One region of the Vogesella sp. EB genome, then DNA from elsewhere that is predicted to be linked to it. Evidence: predicted binding sites of a transcription regulator. Region 1 holds the regulator's gene; the other holds the start of a gene.
The links. The regulator sigma-54, encoded in region 1, starts transcription at its own class of promoters, with help from an activator protein. The targets are predictions, from matches to a motif close to CTGGCACGCTTCATGCTT.

Region 1 (4,198 bases):
CAGCAGAAAACGGCGGACTTCAGTGATAATGTGCGCTGGGAACGCAAGGCCACCGCCGACGCCCCGGCTATCCTGCTGCAGACCTCGGTGCTGCATGTCGACACCGTGGCGCGCAGCGCCAGCAACCGCGCGCCGCTGGTGGCCGACTACGGCACCTCGCAACTGAAATCGACCGGCTTCATTTACCAGCAGGACAGCGGCCAGCTGAACCTGCTGTCCAACGTAAGGATTACCTATGCGCCATAGTGTGCTGATCGCGCTGACCGCCCTCGTGCTGAGCGCCCCTGTCATGGCTGAAAAGGCCGACAGCGAAAAACCGATCGAACTGTCTGCCGACCGCGGCTCGCTGGACCAGAAAAAAGGCGTGACGGTATGGGAGGGCAATGTCGTGGTGGTGCAGGGCACGCTGAACCTGAAAGCGCAGCGCGTGACCGTTACCCGCGATGCGCAGGGCAACCAGCAGCTGCAGGCGCAGGGCAGCCCGGTCACCTTCCGCCAGAAGGTCGACGGCAGCAATGAATACGTCGAAGGCAGCGCCAGCAACGTCAACTACAACACTGCGGCCAACCTTGCCACCCTGACCGGCAACGCCCGCGTCAAGCGCGGCCAGGATTCGGTCAGCGGCGCCGTCATCGTCTACAACACCGCCACCGAGACCTACCAGGCCAGCGGCGGCACCGCCGCCAGCGGCAACAGCGGCCGCGTGACGGTGATCCTGCAGCCCAAAGCACAGGGCACGCCATGACCCCGAGCCAGCTTTCCATCCAGCACCTGAAGAAGACCTTCAAGAAGCGTACCGTGGTGCGCGACGTGTCGCTGGAGATCGCCAGTGGCGAGGTGGTCGGCCTGCTCGGCCCCAACGGCGCCGGCAAAACCACCAGCTTCTACATGGTGGTCGGCCTGATCGCCGCCGATGCCGGCGAAATCCGCCTCGACGGCCAGACCATCACCCACCTGCCGATCCATCAGCGCGCGCGACTCGGTCTCGGCTATCTGCCGCAGGAAGCGTCGATCTTCCGCAAAATGACGGTGGACGAGAACATCCGCGCGGTGCTGGAAATTGCCGGTCTGAAGGACGAGGAGCTGGAAAACGAGCTGACCCTGCTGCTGGACGACCTCAACATCAGCCACCTGCGCGACAGCAACGCGCTGGCGCTGTCCGGTGGCGAACGCCGCCGCGTGGAAATCGCCCGCGTGCTGGCCACCCGCCCGCGCTTCATCCTGCTGGACGAGCCGTTTGCCGGCGTCGACCCCATCGCGGTGATCGACATCCAGAAGATCATCGCCTTCCTCAAGGAACGCGGCATCGGCGTGCTGATTACCGACCACAACGTGCGCGAAACGCTGCGCATCTGTGACCGCGCCTACATCATCTCCGAGGGCAGCGTGCTCGCCTCCGGCCTGCCGGAAGCGCTGGTGCTGAACGAACAGGTCCGCCAGGTGTACCTGGGCGAACACTTCCACCTGTAAGCCATGAAACAGACCCTCCAGCTCAAAACCAGCCAGCAACTCACGCTCACCCCCCAGTTGCAGCAATCGATCAAGCTGCTGCAGATGTCGACGCTGGATCTCAGTACCGAGCTGGAGCGCTACCTGCTGGAAAACCCGCTGCTGGAACGCGCCGACAGCAGCGACAGCCCCGACGAGTCCGACAGCCCGTTACCGGTGCTGGCGCCCAGCGGCGACACGCCGGCGTCGGACAGCGGCAGCGAGCCGGAGCGGCCGGAAGCGGAAAGCAACCGCGATGACGGCGAGCTGCTCGGCGACTGGGGCAGCAGCGGGAGCGGCAGCAGCCGCAACGATGACGACGACGAGTTCGACCCCATTCTCAACACCCCGTGCCGGCCGTCGCTGCGCGAGCACTTAACCGCGCAGATGGGTGAAACCCAGCTCAGCCAGCGCGACAAGGCGCTGATGTCGCTGCTGATCGACGAGCTGGATGACGACGGCTATCTGCCGACCTCGCTGGACGACATCGCCGCCGAGCTGCCGCTGGAGCTGGAAGTGGAAGGCGACGAGCTGGAGTGCCTGCGCAAGCTGCTGACCCAGTTCGAGCCGACCGGCATCGGCAGCCGCAACCTCACCGAATTCCTCTGCCTGCAACTGCAGCAGCACGCGGCACCGGCCGCGGTACGCCAGCTGGCGCTGGACATGGTGCAGCAGCACCTGCCGCTCTTGGGCAACCGCGACTTCACCAAGCTCAAGAAGCTGCTCGCCATCGACGAACAGCAGCTGAAAACCGCCCACGCCCTGCTCGCCAGCCTGCGGCCGCGCCCCAGCAGCGGCTTCGACCAGGGCGAGACCCACTACGTCGCCCCCGACATCCTGGTGGTGAAACGCCAGCAGCGCTGGGTGGCGCGCCTCAACCAGGGCACGCTGCCGAAGCTGCGCGTCAACCAGATGTATGCAGCCATGCTACAACAGAAGGGCAGCAGCCATAATCTGGGCGGCCAGCTGCAAGAGGCGCGCTGGCTGGTAAAAAACATTCAACAACGGTTTGACACCATCCTGAAAGTGGCAGAATCTATTGTTGACAGACAGCAAGCGTTCTTTGAACAAGGTGAAGTGGCCATGCGCCCACTTATCCTGCGAGACATCGCGGAAGAACTGGGTCTGCATGAGTCAACCATCTCCCGCGTCACCACGCAGAAATACCTGCTGTGCAGCCGTGGCTTGTTCGAACTCAAATATTTCTTTGGCAGTTCGGTCGATACTGACAGTGGTGGCGAATGTTCCGCCACCGCGATCAAGGCACTGATCCGGCAGATCATCGATGCGGAAGACCACAACAAACCGCTGTCTGACAGCGCCATTGCCGACAAGCTGATCGCCCAAGGTATTCAGGTTGCAAGACGCACCGTAGCCAAGTATCGTGAAGCCATGCAGATACCGCCGGTCAGCCAGCGCAAGACTTTTTAGGTTGTTCATAACAAGATCGCCATGCCCAGTCCGGATATGGCACCAACAGAAGGAGTTAGGGTATGAACCTCAAGATTACCGGCCTCCACCTCGACGTTACCCCGGCGCTTCGTGACTACATCGAAAGCAAACTGGAACGCATTACCCGCCATGTCGATAATGTGATCGGTGTCAACGTGACACTGTCTGTCGACAAACTGGTACAGAAAGCCGAAGTCAATGTTCACCTGGCAGGCAAGGACATCCATGCCGAAGCCACCGAAGCGGACATGTACGCGGCCATCGACCTGCTGACTGACAAACTGGATCGTCAGGTACTGAAATTCAAGGAAAAACAGGTCGAGCATCGCGCACCGGTACCGCAAGAGCAAGCGTCGCTCTGATCAGGATTTGCCGAACAAAAACGGATAATGCAAGCACTGCTTGCTTATCCGTTCTTTTTTTGGCTACCGCTTTTTCTCCTGACGATCATCCTGCGCTTTCCACTATGGTATTCCGTGGACTCGGCGTAGAATGGCCCTCGATTTTTTCGGGCAAATGGCATTATGGGCTTGATCAGTAAAATACTCTCCGTGGACAACGTCATTGCTGACATGGACGTTTCCAGCAAAAAACGACTCTTCGAACAAGTCGGCCTGATGGTCGAAAACAGTCACGCCATCGCGCGCAGCGATGTCTTCGACAGTTTGTTTGCCCGGGAAAAACTCGGCTCCACCGGCCTGGGACAAGGCGTCGCCATCCCGCACGGCCGCATCAAGAGCCTGAAGGAAGCCACCGGCATCTTCATCCGCCTGAAGGCGCCGATTCCGTTCGACGCCCCCGATGGCAAACCGGTCTCGCTGCTGTTCGTGCTGCTGGTGCCGGAGCAAGCCACCGACATTCACCTGCAGGTGTTGTCCGAGCTGGCGCAGCGCTTCTCCAGCAAGGCGCTGCGCGAGCAGATGAACGATCCCGCCTGCGATGCGCAGAAACTGTTTGAACTGATTTCCGACACCCCAGACCATGCCTAATATCAGTGTTCGCCGCCTGTACCAGGACAATCAGCACAAGCTCAACCTGAGCTGGGTCGCCGGCCGTTCCGGCTCCGACAACCTGATTTCGAATGATGAACAGCGGCCAACCCAGGCACTGGTCGGTCACCTCAACTTCATCCACCCCAACCGCGTCCAGGTCCTTGGCCTCGCGGAGGTGGAATACCTGAACAAGCTGGAACAGGCCGCGGCACGGACCGCCCTCGACCAGCTGTTCCACCGCACCATGGCGGTGGTGATCGTCGCCA
Region 2 (4,198 bases), on a different contig from region 1:
ACGGGTCCTGCTCGAAGGTCAGCGCGAACTTCAGCCGTGCGTACAGCTCGTTGCGGCCAGCCTCGTCGGCCAGCACCCGCTGCTTGATGTATTCCATGCCGACGCGGTGCAGGTAGTGCACGGTGCGCTCCAGATAGAACGCCTCCTCGCGGTACAGCTGCAGGAAGGCGCCGCTGTACACCATCACCTCGTCGTGCGTTTTCACCTTGCACAGAAACTCGGCCACCTCGGTCTTGATGCCGCCGTTGCCGCCGATGTACAGCTCCCAGCCGGAATCGACGCCGATGATGCCCACATCCTTGATGCCGGCCTCGGAGCAGTTGCGCGGGCAGCCGGACACCGCCAGCTTGACCTTGGCCGGGCTCCACATGCCGAACAGGTCGTGTTCCAGATCGATGCCCATCTGCGTCGAATCCTGGGTGCCGAAGCGGCAGAACTCGCTGCCGACACAGGTTTTCACCGTGCGCAGGCTCTTGCCGTAGGCGTGGCCGGACGGCATGTCCAGGTCGGCCCACACTTTCGGCAGGTCTTCCTTCTTCACCCCCAGGAGGTCGATACGCTGGCCGCCGGTGACCTTCACCATCGGGATGTCGTACTTGTCGGCGACATCGGCGATGCGGCGCAGCTCGGACGGGTTGGTGACGCCGCCCCACATCCGCGGGATCACCGAGTAGGTGCCGTCCTTCTGGATGTTGGCGTGCACGCGTTCGTTGATGAAGCGCGACTGCGGATCGTCCTTCGCCTCGCCCGGCCAGCTGGAGATCAGGTAGTAGTTGATTGCCGGACGGCAGCTGCTGCAGCCGTCCATCGAGCGCCAGTCCAGCGCGGTGAAGGTGTCCGCCAGCGAGGTCAGGTGCTGCTCGCGGATCGCCTGCCGCACCTGGCCATGGTTGAGGTCGGTACAGCCGCAGATCGCCTTTTCCGATTTCGGCTTCACGTCGGCGGCGCCGCCGACGCAGTTGATCAGGATCTGCTCCACCAGGCCGGTGCAGGAGCCGCAGGAGCTGGCCGCCTTGGTGTGCTTTTTCACCTCGTCGACGGTGAACAGGCCCTTTTCCTGGATCGCCTTGACGATGCTGCCTTTGCACACGCCGTTGCAGCCGCACACTTCGGCGTCGTCGCTCATGCCCATCGCGCGGTTCTGGCCGGCGTGGCCGACGTCGCCGATGGCGCCCTCGCCCAGCATCAGCTGTTCGCGCATTTCGTGGATGGCGTGGCCTTCGCGGATCAGGCGGAAGTACCAGCCGCCGTCGGCGGTGTCGCCGTACAGGCAGGCGCCAACCAGCTTGTCATCCTTGACGATCAGCTTCTTGTAGATGCCGCCGACCGGATCGGACAGCGTGATTTCCTCGTGGCCGTCACCGCCCATGAAGTTGCCGGCAGAGAACAGGTCCACCCCGGTCACCTTCAGCTTGGTGCTGGTGGCCGCCGGCACGTAGCGGGCGATGCCGAAGTTGGCCAGATGGTTGGCCACCACTTTCGCCATGTCGAACAGCGGCGCCACCAGGCCGTAGCTGACGCCGCGGTGGCTGACGCACTCGCCCACCGCGTACACGCGCGGGTCGAAGGTCTGCATGAAGTCGTTGACCACGATGCCGCGGTCGCAGTAGATGCCGCTCTGTTCCGCCAGGCTGAAGTTGGGGCGGATGCCGACCGCCATCACCACCAGATCGGCCGGCACTTCCTCGCCGTCCTTGAAGCGCACACTGGCGACGCGGCCGCTGCTGCCGGCGACCAGCTCGGCGGTCTGCTTCTGCAGCAGGAAGTTCAGGCCGCGTTCCTGCAGCGTGTCCTGCAGCATGGCGGCGGCGGTGCGATCCAGCTGGCGGTCGAGCAGCCATTCACCGAGGTGCACCACGGTCACCTTCATGCCGCGTGCGGCGAGACCGTTGGCCGCTTCCAGCCCCAGCAGGCCGCCGCCGATCACCACCGCGTGCTGATGGTTGGCCGCGGCATCGATCATGGTGTTGACGTCGTGGATATCACGGAAGGTGACCACGCCGTCCAGTTCCTTGCCCGGCACCGGCAGGATGAACGGATTGGAGCCGGTGGCCAGCAGCAGGCGGTCGTACTCGGCGGTGGTGCCATCGGCGGCGCGCACGATGCGGCGGCCGCGGTCGATCTCCACCACTTCCTTGCCCAGATGCAGGGTGATGCCGTGCTCGGCATACCAGTCGACATCGTTGAGCATGATTTCCGGCAGCGTCTGTTCGCCGGTCAGCACCGGCGACAGCAGGATGCGGTTGTAGTTGGCGTACGGTTCGGCACCGAACACGGTGATGTCGTACAGCTCCGGGGTCAGCTTGAGCAGCTCTTCCAGCGTGCGCACCCCGGCCATGCCGTTGCCGACCATTACCAATTTGAGCTTCTTCATGGTGTTTCCTTTGTCTGATTTGCGACGCATTGCGCGGTGTCCTGCCTGCGCCGCCCGTCGTCATTGCCGTAGCGGTGCCGAAACGAAAAAAGGTCCGCCGGTGTGACTTGCGCCACGCCGAACGGACCTCATTGTCCCTGTCCCGGTCACCGCCATTGGCGACCCGGACAATCTGATTGTGCCTGTCTTAATGCAAAGGCCGTGCCAGCCTGCAAACCCCTTATTTTGCGGCCAACCCTGGCCGTGGCCGCCCTGATTTGCCTGTCTATGGTGCACGGCAGCACCAAAAACAGGCAGCCGCACCAGTCAGCGCAGCAGCAGCGCGTACAGCAACACCAGATTCGCCAGCAGCGAAACCAGCGCCAGCGTGCGCCACAGCCGCAGCGGCGCCCGCTCCGCCCACGGCACGCGCTGCAGGCGGCGCTGTGGCACGCTGTCGCCGCGCTCCAGCGCCAGCTGCATTTCCTCGGCGGTTTCGAAGCGCTGCCCCGGCTCGCGCGCCACCGCCTTCAGCAGCAGGTTGTCCAGCCACAGCGGCACATCCGGGCGCTGGCGCGAGGCCGGCTGCGGCGCGTCGAAATGCGGCGTCTGGAACGCCTCGATCTCGCCGTAGGGATAGCGGCCGGTCAGCAGCTGGTACAGGGTGACGCCGGCGGCGTACAGGTCGCTGCTGCTGCTCGACTTGCCGCCGGCAAAACGTTCCGGCGCCATGTAGCTGGCGGTGCCGGGGCCGGGGCCGTCATGCTCCGGCGTCAGCCCGGCGCAGTAGGCGACGCCTAGATCGAGCAGGCGCAGCTGCCCGTCGCGGCCCAGGTGCACATTCTCTGGCTTGATGTCGCGGTGCACGATGCCGAGGCGGTGTAAGGCCGACATCGCGCGGCACAGTGCGAGCCCGATGGCGACCACCTCGCTGATGCCGAAACGTTGCTGCGCCAGCCGTGCGGCCAACGTTTCGCCGTCGTGCCAGCGCTGCAGGTAGTACAGGTGCTGGCGTTCGATACCGGTGGCGACCTCGGCGAAATACGGCGAGCTGATGCGTTTTTGCAGCCACTCCTCCACCAGCAGCGCCTGCTCCGCGCCCGGGTCGCCGGCCAGCAGCGGCGGCAACGTCTTCAGCACCCAGTGCCGGCCGGCGGCGTCGGCGACGCGATAGGCCAGCCCGCCGGGCGAGGCGTGCAGGCTGGCCACCACTGTCAGCCCTTCGAACGGCTGGCCGTCGCGCAGCTTCGGCGGCAGCGGCAGGCTGGTGCAGCGCGCCAGCTCGTCGGCCAGTGCGCCCTGCGGCAGCGCCTCCACCCGCAGCACCAGCGCCGACAGGTTGTCCTGCGCGCCGGCGGCCAGTGCCGCTTCGCACAGCACGCTGGCGGCGCGCTGCACGTCGAGGTGCAGGTGCAGGATCTCGTCGATGCGCTTGTCGCCCAGCGCCTGCCACACGCCGTCGCACAGCAGCGCGAACACGTCGCCGGCGTGCAGGTCGCCGTCGCAGAAATCCGGCATCACGTGCTCGTCCAGCCCCATGCCGCGCTTGAGCACGTGCGACAGCGACGCTTCCTCCCACACGTGATCGACGGTCAGCTGCGTCAGCCGCCCCTGGCTGAGCCGGTAGACGCGGCAGTCGCCGACGTGGGCGACGGTGTAGCGGTGGCCGCGCAGCACCAGCGCCGACAGCGCCGCCACCAGCGGCTTGCCCTGCGCGCGCAGCCAGCGGTTGTGCGCCGCAAGCAGCCGGTCCAGTGCCGACGACACTGCCCACGTTTCCGGCGTGGCGTAGTAGTCGGCGCACACCGCCCGGATGGTGGACTGCGCCGCCAGGCGGCCGTCGGC

Region 2: nirB (nitrite reductase large subunit NirB) is a predicted target of sigma-54. The motif match lies at 2,565-2,582, and genes of this name have one in related genera.

Annotation. Positions count from the first base shown of each region.
Region 1 is NZ_LFDT01000005.1:115,120-119,317, forward strand. Features, by position in the region: gene lptC (LPS export ABC transporter periplasmic protein LptC) at 1-246, shown strand, start outside; gene lptA (lipopolysaccharide transport periplasmic protein LptA) at 236-745, shown strand; gene lptB (LPS export ABC transporter ATP-binding protein) at 742-1,470, shown strand; gene ACG97_RS04815 (RNA polymerase factor sigma-54) at 1,474-2,919, shown strand; gene hpf (ribosome hibernation-promoting factor, HPF/YfiA family) at 2,982-3,302, shown strand; gene ptsN (PTS IIA-like nitrogen regulatory protein PtsN) at 3,465-3,929, shown strand; gene hprK (HPr(Ser) kinase/phosphatase) at 3,922-4,198, shown strand, end outside.
Region 2 is NZ_LFDT01000001.1:43,706-47,903, reverse strand. Features, by position in the region: gene nirB (nitrite reductase large subunit NirB) at 1-2,374, opposite strand, end outside; gene ACG97_RS00210 (bifunctional protein-serine/threonine kinase/phosphatase) at 2,681-4,198, opposite strand, start outside.